DNA from 3 places in the Streptomyces sp. NPDC037401 genome. Region 2 is predicted to be linked to each of the others. Evidence: riboswitches for the same ligand, from Rfam matches in the RefSeq annotation. Region 2 holds a riboswitch; each other region holds the start of a gene.
What was found. A riboswitch is a leader RNA that binds a small molecule or an ion and turns the genes downstream of it on or off. The one in region 2 is predicted to bind cyclic di-AMP.
Positions count from the first base shown of each region.

Region 1: another riboswitch for cyclic di-AMP. It lies ahead of ACZ7H1_RS13865 (transglycosylase family protein); the one in region 2 lies ahead of ACZ7H1_RS26365 (LysM peptidoglycan-binding domain-containing protein).
Region 3: another riboswitch for cyclic di-AMP. It lies ahead of ACZ7H1_RS11070 (M23 family metallopeptidase); the one in region 2 lies ahead of ACZ7H1_RS26365 (LysM peptidoglycan-binding domain-containing protein).

Region 1 is NZ_JBVJWO010000011.1:96,508-100,563, reverse strand. Features, by position in the region: gene ACZ7H1_RS13875 (cytochrome P450 family protein) at 1-45, shown strand, start outside; gene ACZ7H1_RS13870 (transglycosylase family protein) at 182-1,258, shown strand; cyclic di-AMP (ydaO/yuaA leader) riboswitch at 1,546-1,717, shown strand; gene ACZ7H1_RS13865 (transglycosylase family protein) at 1,721-2,416, shown strand; gene eno (phosphopyruvate hydratase) at 2,698-3,984, shown strand.
Region 2 is NZ_JBVJWO010000028.1:6,339-10,394, reverse strand. Features, by position in the region: gene ACZ7H1_RS26385 (FAD-binding oxidoreductase) at 1-218, opposite strand, end outside; gene ACZ7H1_RS26380 (hypothetical protein) at 365-775, opposite strand; gene ACZ7H1_RS26375 (VOC family protein) at 919-1,293, shown strand; gene ACZ7H1_RS26370 (crotonase/enoyl-CoA hydratase family protein) at 1,372-2,151, opposite strand; cyclic di-AMP (ydaO/yuaA leader) riboswitch at 2,577-2,746, shown strand; gene ACZ7H1_RS26365 (LysM peptidoglycan-binding domain-containing protein) at 2,751-3,569, shown strand; gene ACZ7H1_RS26360 (RNA ligase family protein) at 3,674-4,056, shown strand, end outside.
Region 3 is NZ_JBVJWO010000009.1:18,895-22,950, reverse strand. Features, by position in the region: gene ACZ7H1_RS11085 (FBP domain-containing protein) at 1-285, shown strand, start outside; tRNA gene ACZ7H1_RS11080 (tRNA-Met) at 344-417, shown strand; gene ACZ7H1_RS11075 (PP2C family protein-serine/threonine phosphatase) at 578-1,723, shown strand; cyclic di-AMP (ydaO/yuaA leader) riboswitch at 1,996-2,130, shown strand; gene ACZ7H1_RS11070 (M23 family metallopeptidase) at 2,142-3,146, shown strand; partial or broken gene ACZ7H1_RS11065 (PrsW family intramembrane metalloprotease) at 3,136-4,029, opposite strand.

The DNA.
Region 1 (4,056 bases), on a different contig from region 2:
GGGCTGCGCACACTTCCCGTGGAATTCACCCCGCAAACGAACTGAACCGGAGTCAATCATTCCTGACAAGGCGTCAGGAGTGTGACCTTTACGTGATCTGCGCTGCATCGACTTGTGACAAGCGTTCGAAGCCCGCTACGTTCGCCGTCGCCCCTTTGCCCCCACGTGAAAGGTCCAACACATGCGTTCCGGGAACGGCCGTCACAGGCGCCCTCGTCAGGCCCCCGCGCTCGTCGTCACGGCCGGAGTCACCGGCTCCGCACTCGCGCTGCCCCTGCTCGCCGCCACGAACGCGTCGGCCGCGGACACCGCCACGTGGGACAAGGTCGCCGAGTGCGAGAGCGGTGGCACCTGGAGTGCCGACTTCGGCAACGGCTCCTACGGCGGGCTGCAGTTCACCCAGGAGATGTGGAAGTCGGCGGGCGGGCTGGAGTTCGCCCCGCGCGCCGACCTGGCCAGCCGCTCGCAGCAGATAGCCGTCGCCGAGAAGGTCCTCGGCTCGAAGGGGCCCGAGGCCTGGCCGCTGTGCGGCAGCACCTCGGGGCTCACGAAGTCCGGCCCCGCCGCCGACGTGGACCCCGGCTCGGCCGCGTCCCCGCGCCCGGTGGCCCCCTCCCCGGTCCGCCCGGACCACGTCGTCCCCGGCGCCGGGAAGCCGGAGGAGCCCGCGACCCCGGCCACCCCCGGCACGCCGGCCACCCCCGGCACGCCCACGACCCCGGGCACGCCGACGACGCCCGGTACGCCGACCACGCCCGCCACCCCCGGTACGCCGACCGTGCCCGGCACCCCGGGCACGCCCACGACCCCGGGCACTCCGGGCACGCCCGGCACTCCCGGAACCCCGGGCACGCCCGGAACTCCCGGCACCCCGGGGTCGACCGACCCGGGTTCGCCGACGCTGCCCCTCACGCCCGGGACTCCCGGCACGCCGGTCCTGCCCGGCACCCCCGGCTTCCCCGCCACCCAGGCCGCGCCGGAGACCCCCGGCGCCACCACCACCCCCGCTCCGGGTGAGGGCACCGGCCGCCACCGCGGCGCGCCGGCCGACGAGATCCCGCTCGGCGCTGACGACCCGTCGAAGGTGACGCCCGAGCCCTCGTACACCGTCAAGCCGGGTGACAGCCTGTCGGAGATCGCGGATGCCAAGGGCGTGAAGGGCGGTTGGAACGCTCTGTACGAGGCGAACGAGCGCCTGATCGGCGAAGACGCGGACCTGATCAAGCCTGGCCAGAATCTCGATCTAAGCGAGAAATAGGGGCACTTCGGGCGGCCCTGATGACCCGTTACGGTAGCAAATGTCCGACTTCTTCGAAGTGAGACATGCATCTCTTCCCGTCAGTGGGCGAGTTCCGCCGTGATGGTTCCGTAATACACCCGCTCACCTGCGCAAACGCTTCCCGCGTAGGGGTGGGTAAGGGCGTTTTCTCCCCGATGTCCGACCTTGAACATCGGGGAGACGTCTGTCTACGGTCTGAACCGCTCGCCACCGCGGGCTCCTTCGACCGCATCGCCGAATCCTGCCGGCGGACGGGGGGAACAGTCGTCGCGCAAGCGCCGAAGGCAGGAGCGGGGGACCCAAGGTAAGTGCCGGACCCGGCCGTTGAGAGACGGTCACGGAACGGCTTGGGGTGAAGCCGCGCGCCAGTCGCGCGGCCGGGCGACTTCATCCGCCCGAACCCGACAGCTCACCTCGCAGGCGTCGGTGAGGAGAAGTTCCATGCTGCTTTCGGGCAAGGGCAAGCACCGTCGTCCCAGCAAGGCCACCCGCATCGTGACCCTCGCCGGTGTCACCGGTGCCGCGGTCGCCGCCCCGCTCATGGCCGCCGGCACCGCCAGCGCCGCCACCACCTCCGAGTGGGACGCCGTCGCCCAGTGCGAGTCCGGCGGCAACTGGTCCATCAACACCGGCAACGGCTACTACGGCGGCCTGCAGTTCGCCCCGTCCACCTGGGCCGGCTTCGGCGGCACCGCCTACGCCCCCAACGCCCACCAGGCCTCCAAGTCCCAGCAGATAGCCGTGGCCGAGAAGGTCCTCGCGGTCCAGGGCAAGGGTGCCTGGCCGAGCTGCGGCGTCGGCCTGTCCCGCGCCTCGAACGGCGGCTCCTCGGACGAGGGCTCCTCCTCCGGCTCCTCGAAGCCGGCCGAGAAGCGCAAGGAGACCCGCGAGGAGTCGGCGCCGACCACCCGCTCCGAGCGCTCGAAGGCCCCGGCAGCCTCCGCGCCGTCCGCCGCCCCGGCCACGGGCTACAAGAAGGGCAACGGCTCGTACGAGGTCAAGGCCGGCGACACCCTCGGCACCATCGCCGACGCCCAGAAGGTGTCCGGCGGCTGGGAGAAGCTCTTCGAGCTGAACAAGGACATCGTGAGCGACGCGAACCTCATCTACCCGGGCCAGATGCTCAAGCTCTCCTGACCCCGCCCGGCTCCGGCCGGACCTCCCCCGGCCCCCGGCCGGACCGCGGCAACCAGGCCCCGCCCGGTGCGCACTTCCCCCCGGCGCACCGGGCGGACGCGTGTCTCCGGGCAGTTGATCAAGGGCTGATTGTCCTGGAACACGGGTATTCGGACCCTTTTTCGTCCCAGGACCCGGGCGGTCGGGCGGCCGACCGCCCCGGGGCGGTTAGGCTCTAGACCGGCAGGGCCACCGCACGGCCCACGCGCCACCGCACACCCAGCGTCACATCCCAGAAGGAGATGCTCGTGCCGTCCATCGACGTCGTCGTAGCCCGGGAAATCCTGGACTCCCGAGGCAACCCCACGGTCGAGGTCGAGGTGGGCCTCGACGACGGCAGCACCGGCCGTGCTGCCGTTCCGTCCGGCGCCTCCACCGGTGCCTTCGAGGCCATCGAGCTCCGCGACGGTGACCCCAACCGCTACATGGGCAAGGGCGTCGAGAAGGCCGTCCTGGCCGTCATCGAGCAGATCGGCCCCGAGCTGGTCGGCTACGACGCCACCGAGCAGCGCCTGATCGACCAGGCCATGTTCGACCTGGACGCCACCGACAACAAGGGCTCCCTCGGCGCCAACGCCATCCTCGGCGTGTCGCTCGCCGTGGCCCACGCCGCGTCCGAGGCCTCGGACCTGCCGCTCTTCCGCTACCTCGGCGGCCCGAACGCGCACCTGCTGCCCGTTCCGATGATGAACATCCTGAACGGCGGCTCGCACGCCGACTCCAACGTGGACATCCAGGAGTTCATGATCGCGCCGATCGGCGCGGAGTCCTTCTCCGAGGCCCTCCGCTGGGGTGCCGAGGTCTACCACACCCTCAAGAAGGTCCTGCACACCAAGGGCCTCTCGACCGGTCTGGGCGACGAGGGCGGCTTCGCCCCGAACCTGGAGTCCAACCGCGCCGCGCTCGACCTCATCGTCGAGGCCATCAAGCAGGCCGGCTACGTCCCGGGCAAGGACATCGCGCTCGCGCTCGACGTCGCCGCGTCCGAGTTCTACAAGGACGGCAAGTACGAGTTCGAGGGCCAGTCCCGCTCGGCCGCCGAGATGACCGAGTACTACGCCGAGCTCGTCGAGGCGTACCCGCTGGTCTCCATCGAGGACCCGCTGTTCGAGGACGACTGGGCCGGCTGGAAGGTCATCACCGACAAGCTCGGCGCCAAGGTCCAGATCGTCGGTGACGACCTGTTCGTCACCAACCCCGAGCGTCTGGCCCGCGGTATCGAGGAAGGCTCCGCCAACGCCCTGCTCGTGAAGGTGAACCAGATCGGTTCGCTGACCGAGACCCTGGACGCCGTCGAGATGGCCCAGCGCAACGGCTTCAAGTGCATGATGTCGCACCGCTCCGGCGAGACCGAGGACGTCACCATCGCCGACCTCGCCGTCGCCGTGAACTGCGGTCAGATCAAGACCGGCGCCCCGGCCCGCTCGGACCGCGTCGCCAAGTACAACCAGCTGCTGCGCATCGAGGAGATCCTCGACGACGCCGCCGTGTACGCGGGCCGCTCCGCGTTCCCGCGGTTCAAGGGCTGAACCGGCCGAACAGGCTGAACCGCAGAACCCGCTGAACCTCTAGATCCCTCTAGAGCCTCCCTGCGTCCCCGC
Region 2 (4,056 bases):
TGGAACAGCTGCCGGGCCACCGCGTACGACGGGTCGGCCCGCCCGACCAGCCGACCGTCCAGCCCCGCGGCCAGCGCGGCGAGGCCGGCCTCCGGTGTGGAACGCCGACGGGTCGTGGAGGGGCGTGCGGCCCTGGCCGGGGCCGCCGCGCCGGCCGTGCTCGCGGCGAGCACGGCGGCCGCCGCGCCACCCATCAGCCGCCGTCGTCCGATGCTCATGCCCCACTCCTGCCACACGCCCGCCCGGCACCGCGGGCACCCGCCGCGAACGGGGCCGAGGGCACCGATTCCTTCACCCGGACGGCCCGCGGGGCAGGCCGGCGGACAACCCCCGCCCTGCCCCTCGATCCGGCGCCGGGCGCCCGCTAGAGGCGTGCGTCGAGGCGGTGCAGGAGCGAGCCGTCCCGGCCGAAGACGTCCATCAGGTAGCCCTTGTCCAGCGAGACGCCCTCGGAGCCCCGCACGTACCCGGCGACCGAGTCCTTGAGCTCCTCGAAGTGCCGGGCGTCGCTGTGCCCGGCCCGGGTCCACACCGTGAGCAGGGGCACGCCGCCGGGCCCGTCCGTGCGCTGGATCCCGTACACCTCGGCAAGCCCGCCGGACTTCCGGTAGCGGTCCGCCAGCCGGGCCGCCCCGGCGGGCGCGGCGGTGGTCGTGGCGGTGGGCCCCGCGACGGCGGGCCGGTCGGACGGGTCGCTCTCCTCCGAGGTGCAGCCGGACAGCAGCAGGGCGGGGACCACGGACAGGGGAAGGGTCCACCGGACGATTCGGTTCATCGGACCATTGTCATGGGCACGGATGCGGCCCAAGTGCCCGGCCCCGTCGGGCGGATGGTCCCGAGGACCGCCTCGGCGGCCGGGGTGGTGAGCCTGCGTACCGGGCCGAACACGCCGGGCGGCCGTCTGGTTGACTCGGTCCCATGCTGAGGATCGGGTCGTTCGTGATGGGTGTGTCCGACGTGCCGCGTGCAGCGGCCTTCTGGTGCGAGGCACTGGGGTACGTGCCCCGGGAGCAGCCGGTGCCGACACCGGCGTGGGTGGTGCTCGTGCCCGCCGCCGGAGACGGGCCCCAACTGGCGCTGGGCCGCAGCGAGACCCCGCTCCAGGAGCACCCCCGCGCCCACCTCGACCTGTACGCCGAGGACGCCGCCGCCCAGGCGGCGGAGGTCGAGCGGCTCGTCTCCCTCGGCGCGCAGCGGGTGGACTGGGACCTGTACCCGCAGGACCCGGACTTCGTGGTCCTGGCGGACCCGGACGGGAACCGCTTCTGCGTCATCGACACCAGCCACACCTGACCCGTTCCTGCCCCGTCCCCCGTCCCCCGTCCCCCGTCCGTCCCCGTCCCCGGGCCGCGGTGGACGCGGGCGCCGGGGTCAGTCCGTGAAGCTGCCGTGCCGCCCCGCGCCCGCCGCGAAGCGGCCGGCCCCGGACTGCGTCTCCCCGGCCGTGAGCGGCACCATGCCGTGCCGGTGCTCCGCGCGCAGCGCCTCCTGCTCGCCCAGCCCGTGCTGTCCGCGCACGGAGAGCCGGTCGTGCCGCATGCAGAGCTGGGGGAAGGCCGCGAGTTCGCGGGCCAGCCGCTCCGCCTCCTGCCGGGCCTCGCCGGGCGGCACGAGCCGGTTGACGAGCCCGATGGCGTACGCCTCGGCGGCCGGCACCGGGCGGCCGGTCAGGATCAGGTCCATCGCCCGGCTCTCCCCGATCAGGCGGGGCAGCCGTACGGTGCCCCCGTCGATCAGGGGCACGCCCCACCGGCGGCAGAACACACCGAAGACGGCGTCCTCCTCGGCCACCCGCAGATCGCACCACAGGGCCAGTTCGAGGCCGCCGGCCACCGCGTGCCCGGCCACGGCCGCGATCACGGGCTTGCCCAGCTGCATACGGGTCGGCCCCATGGGCCCGTCGCCCTCGGCGAGCACCCGGTTCCCCCGCTCCGTGCCCACCGCCTTGAGGTCGGCCCCCGCGCAGAACGTCCCGCCCTCGCCCCACAGCACCGCGACGGCCGCATCCGGGTCCGCGTCGAACTCCCTGAAGGCGTCGGCCAGTTCCGCGGCGGTCGGCCCGTCGACGGCGTTGCGCACCGCCGGCCGGGCGAGGATCACCGTGAAGACCGGCCCGTCGCGTTCGATCCGCACCGCATTCCCGCCGCCCACCGCAGTCTCCTCCCGGTCACCGAAGAACCCACCGGGCAACAGCATGACCCAGTCACGCCCGCACCGACACGGTCGGATGTCCGAATTGATGAGAATTGGGCGAGCTGCCCGCTGATGCATATTTGAGTGCTCTTATCCGGACTTATCGCGTTCCCATAACGGATCACGTGAAAATCACGCACCTGGCCGTCGTCCGTGACTTGGGTCACGCCCGGGGTCCGGCGCGTCGTTCCCGTCCCGGCCAAGTCTCCTTTCCTGGAAAGAAAGTTGGCCCGGGGTGCCTTGAATCTTTAATGATCCTTTTTCCGGTTTTCGGTCTTGGGAATTAGCTCACGCAATTCAGGGCTTGTTCTGTTCATCGCCTTTCCCTTAGCGTCACCGTCATTCCGGACGGAACGCCTAATCCTGCCGCCGCCCGGACACCGAATCCACCCACGCGCGACGCGGCAGGAGCGGGGGACCCAGGTAAGCCGCCGATCCGCGACCCGGACCGGCTCGGGGTGAAGCCGCGCGACGTGTACGACGTACACGCCGTGCGGCCGGGCAGCTCCGGCCCGAACCCGACAGCTCACCTCGCAGGCGCGGGAGAGGAATCCGTCATGCCCGCAAAGGGAAAGCACCGGCGCCCGAAGAACAACCCGCTCACCCGCGGCTTCGCGGCCGCAGGCACCGGAGGCGCCGCCCTGGCCCTCCCGCTGATCGCCGCCACCACCGCCCAGGCGGTCCCGGCCACGGCGCCCCACGCACTGCCGCAGGCCGTGCATTCCGTCGCCACCGCAAAGGCCGCGGTCATTGCAGCAGCGCCGGCTGCGGCTCCGGCCGCCGCGCAGAAGGGCCCCGTCACCTATTCGGTGATCGCTGGCGACACGCTTTCCCGCATCGCCGCGGTGCATGAACTGGGCGGCGGCTGGAAGAAGCTGTACCAGGACAACCGGACCGTCATCGGTGACGATCCGTCAATCATCCGCCCCGGCCTCAAGCTCACCATCGGCTCCAAGAACACGGCGAAGGCCAAGCCCGCCGCCGACCGCGCGGCCGCCCCCGCCCGCGCCGACCGCTCCGCGCGCCAGGCCGCGCCCAAGGCGGCGGTGGCCTACCCGAACAACCTCGACGGCTGGATCCGCGAATCGCTGGCCATCATGGCCGAGCGCGGCATCCCCGGCACGTACAACGGCATCCACCGCAACATCCTGCGCGAGTCCTCCGGCAACCCGCTCGCCATCAACAACTGGGACTCCAACGCCGCTGCGGGCACCCCGTCCAAGGGTCTCCTCCAGGTCATCGAGCCGACGTTCCGCGCCTACCACGTGCCCGGCACCTCCACCGACGCCTACGACCCGGTCGCGAACATCACCGCGGCCTGCAACTACGCCGCCGCCCGCTACGGTTCCATCGACAACGTCTTCGGCGCCTACTGATCCACGGCCGGCGATCCACGGCCGCTGCCGGGAATTCGCTGGCAGAACCGCACGTCACCGCTTCAGGATGGACCCCGACCCAACCGGCCGGGAGTGAGCGGACCATGCGCGTGCAGTACCCCCGTACGCCCCACCTGCCCTGGTCGCCGGGGGCCACGTCCGACGACGTGCGCACCGGCGACCTGGCGGGGCTGCGGGGCCTCGAGGTGGTCGTCACCGAGAAGCTCGACGGCGAGAACACCACCCTCTACCGCGACGGCCTGCACGCCCGCTCGCCGGATTCCGGGCACCATCCCTCCCGTACCTGGGTCAAGGCCCTCCAGGGGCGCATCGGCCCGGCCATCCCCGCGGGCCGGCGCGTGTGCGGGGAGAACCTCCACGCCCGGCACTCCCTCGCCTACCGGGACCTGGAGAGCTGGTTCTACGGCTTCTCCGTCTGGGACGGCGACCACTGCCTGGAGTGGGACGAGACCGTCCGCTTCCTGCG
Region 3 (4,056 bases), on a different contig from region 2:
TTCCCCGAGGTCAAGCGCGGGTTCCTGCACCGCAGCATGTGCTCCCTGTGCCTGACCACCCATCCGGGCGGCGGGGTCTCGCTGATGACGGCCCGCAAGCGGGGCCGCGAGGGCCGGGAGGGGAACTCCGTCGGCCTCTACGTCTGCACCGACCTGGCCTGCTCGCTGTACGTGCGCGGGAAGAAGCTGCCGGAGCCCGGCGGCCGCTTCGAGGAGTCGCTGACGGTGGACGAGCAGATCGAGAGGACCCGGCGGAACCTCGCCGGATTCGTCGGCTCGCTGTGACCTGCGGGAAAAGGTGGCGCGGAGGGCCTCCGGCATAGCGTAGAGTGGTGTTTACCGACGCGGGGTGGAGCAGCTCGGTAGCTCGCTGGGCTCATAACCCAGAGGTCGCAGGTTCAAATCCTGTCCCCGCTACTCCAGTACGAAGGCCCGGATCCTCACGGATCCGGGCCTTCGTCGTTCCGTACCCCTTTCGGCCGTGGCCCGGTGGCCGGCCGTGCGGTGCGGCCGCAGCCTTGTGGGGCGAGGCGGCAGCGGTCCGCACCCGTGCGAGCGGACCGGGCAGGAGAACACCGTGGTGGGGCAGGGGCAGGCTGGTGGGAGCGCGATCGCCCGGAGGTTCGTGCGCGCGCTGCCCGTGCTGCTGGTGCTGCTGGGGCTCGTCTTCGACGTGCTCACCCCGCCGAGCTTCACCGGTTCGCCCTTCTTCTCCGCGGCTCCGCTGGTCGCGGCTCCGCTCTTCGCGCTCGCCACCACCCTGCTCACCGGCGCGCTCGCCTCGGGCACCGTCCTGCTGCTGCACGTCCACCACGGCACGACCTGGAAGGTGGAGGCGCTCACCGAGCTGGTGACCGTGCTGACCGTCTCGGGGCTCGCCGTGCTGATCAACCGGGTGGTCCGGCGCAGCGGGGAGCGGCTCGCCTCGGCCCGCGAGATCGCGGAGGCGGCGCAGCGCGCCGTGCTGCCCACGCCCGCCGAGCGGATCGGCGGGCTGCACGTCTCCGCCCGGTACGAGGCCGCCGAGGCGGACGCGTTCATCGGCGGCGACCTGTACGCGGTCCAGGAGACGCCGTTCGGGGTCCGGCTGGCCGTGGGGGACGTACGGGGCAAGGGGATGGGGGCGGTGGAGGCCGTCGCGGTGGTCCTGGGGGCCTTCCGGGAGGCCGCGGAGCTGGAGCCCACCCTGACCGGGGTGGCCCGCCGGCTGGAGCGGGCGCTCGACCGCGAGGGCACGCGGCGCGACAGCCTGGATGCCGTGGAGGGGTTCACCACCTGCGTGCTGGCCGAGATCCCGCCCGGCGGGGACGTGCTGCGCGTGGTCAACCGGGGGCACCCCGAGCCGCTGCTGCTGCATGCGGACGGCAGGCTGCGGGCGCTGGAGCCCGCCGAGCACGCGCTGCCGCTGGGCATGGGCGAGCTCGCCGCCGGCCACCCGGACCTGGCGGACGAGTGGGCGTTCCCGGCGGGGGCGACGCTGCTGGTGTACACGGACGGGCTGACCGAGGCGCGGGACCGGGCGGGGGAGTTCTACGACCCTCCGCAGCGGCTGCGCGGGCGGATCTTCCCCGGGCCGGACGCGCTGCTGACCGCGCTGATCACGGACGTGCGCCGGCACACCGGCGGCGGGGCGACGGACGACATGGCGCTGCTGGCGGTCGGGCGGCCGCTGGAGGGGGAGCCGGCCCGGCGGCGTACGGTCCCGGTGGTCCGGAACCGGTAGACTTCGTGCTCACGCACGGTAGTCAACAGGGCGCGCTCCGCAGTGCAGTTGACGATCCGTCAGGGGGCTGGTGTGGCTGGAGAGATACCCAAGGGGTCGGGAGAACGTCCGCTTTGGCCCACTCTTGTTAGTAAAAGTCCAGGCCAGAGCTGGTCAGAGCGTGGCTGATACACGCGAAGGAACAATCGCAACAGCTTGGATTCACTCCCCTGTGTCTATTACCGTTCGATAACGCAGCGCGGTTGTCCCAGCCGTCGCCCCAGACGGCGCCGCGCGCGTGCGCGCCGAATTCCGCAAGGGAACCGGGGAACCACCAATTTGGGGTGAATCGGGTCCGATTGGGCCCGTAGGAGACCTTCCTGCTCCGAACCCGTCAGCTAACCCGGTAGGCGAGAAGGAAGGAAAGGAGTGCGCCCCCGTGGCGTCGAACAGGCCTGTCCCTGAAGCCTCCGAGGTGCTCGACGGCCCCAACGCCGGTGCGTGGGGCGAGTGGAACCCCACCGAGGACTCCGTCCGTCCCGTCCGCGGCCGCCACCGCGTCGCCAAGCAGCGCGGCGGCCTCGCCCGCAGTTCCACGGTCCTCGGCGTCGGCGTCATCGCCGCCGTCGGCGCGGGCGGCATCGCCACCGCCCAGGACCGGCCGCAGATCTCCATATCCATACCCTCGCTGCTCCCCGGCGACGCGGGTGAGGAAGAGGTCTCCGCCGACACCGTCCCGGTGGCCGCGCCCCTCACCACCGCGGGTGTCAGCCCGCAGCAGGCCGAGGCGGGCACCGACGCCGGCGAGGTGCTCCGCAACCGCATCCTGCAGCAGGCCGAGTCCCAGTCGGACGCCGCGGCCGCCGAGGCCAAGGAAGCCGCCTCCAGGGCGGCGGAAGAGGCCGCCGCGAAGGAGGCTGCCGCACAGCGGGAGGCCGCCCGCAAGGCCGCCGAAGCCAAGGCGAAGGCCGCCGAAGCCGCCGCCGAGGCCGCGGCGAAGGCCGCCGCCGAGGCCAAGGCCGAGGAAGAGCGGCTGGCCAAGCTCGCCAAGAGCTACGCGCTGCCCACCTCCTCGTACACCGTGACCTCGCACTACGGCGTCCCCGGCTCCATGTGGTCCTCCGGGTACCACACGGGCCTGGACCTGGCCGCGCCCACCGGCACCCCGGTGAAGGCCGTCCACAACGGCACGATCGTGTCGGCCGGGTACTCCGGTGCGTACGGCTACCGGATCGTGCTCCGGCTCGATGACGGTACGGAGATCTGGTACTGCCACCTGTCCTCGATGTCGGTGACTTCCGGCACCGTGAGCACCGGCGAGACCATCGGCCGCGTCGGCGCCACCGGCAACGTCACCGGACCCCATCTGCATCTGGAGGTGCGGACCGGAGGGGCGACGCAGGATCCGATGGCGTGGCTGCAGAGCAAGGGCCTCGACGTCTGACGGCCAGCCAGGTCAGCAGGGCGAACGCCGGGACCATCACGGTCCCGTAGACGACGTAGAAACCGTGCTCGCCGAACTCCGGAGAGCTGTTCCACAGGGCGTGCACGCCCATCGCCAGCAGCAGCCCGGCGAGCGGGAACAGCACGCGGCGGGCCCGCGTGCGGGTAGGGGTGCCGGTGCCGGTGCGTGTGCCGGCGCCGGTCAGGGCGGCCAGTCCGAAGCCGAGCCCGGTGAGCGCGGTGAACAGCGGATGCGCGAACGGCGACATCACGATCCGCACGAAGAAGGTCGCCGCGGTCATCGAGGCCAGCACCGAGGTGCCGCTGCCGAGGTCTTCGCCGAAGGCGTTGCCGAGGTAGAGGATGTTCTCGGTGAACGCGAAGCCGGTGGCGGTGAACGCCGCGAGCACGAAGCCGTCCGTGAGCCCGGTCAGGTGCCGCCGCCGGAACACGAACACGAGCAGCAGGGCGGCGGCCTTCGCCAGTTCCTCCACGACGGGCGCGATCGCGATCGAGCCGAGCTGGTCGGCGTCGTACGGGTCGGCGGTGGCCGCGGCTATCCAGCGGGTCGCGAAACTGTTCGCCAGTATGGCGATCAGCGCCGCCGCGCAGGCGCCCCAGCCGAAGGAGAACAGCAGCGGGGCCCAGGGACGGCCCGGCGGCTCCGTCCGGTCCGCCGGTCCCGCCCGCGGCCGCCCCAGCCGACGGAACGCGGCCGCGAGCGGCGGTACGGGGAGGACGGCGAGGCCGAGCCCCACGAAGAAGCCCGGCGTACCGGTCTGTTCCCGCACCAGGGCCAGGATCAGCACTCCGGCGGCCGCGAGCGCGCAGACCACCACGACGCCGCGGGCCCGGGCCGATGTACGAGGGATCGCCCGAAACACCCCACCGACCCTAACGAGCGGGCCGCC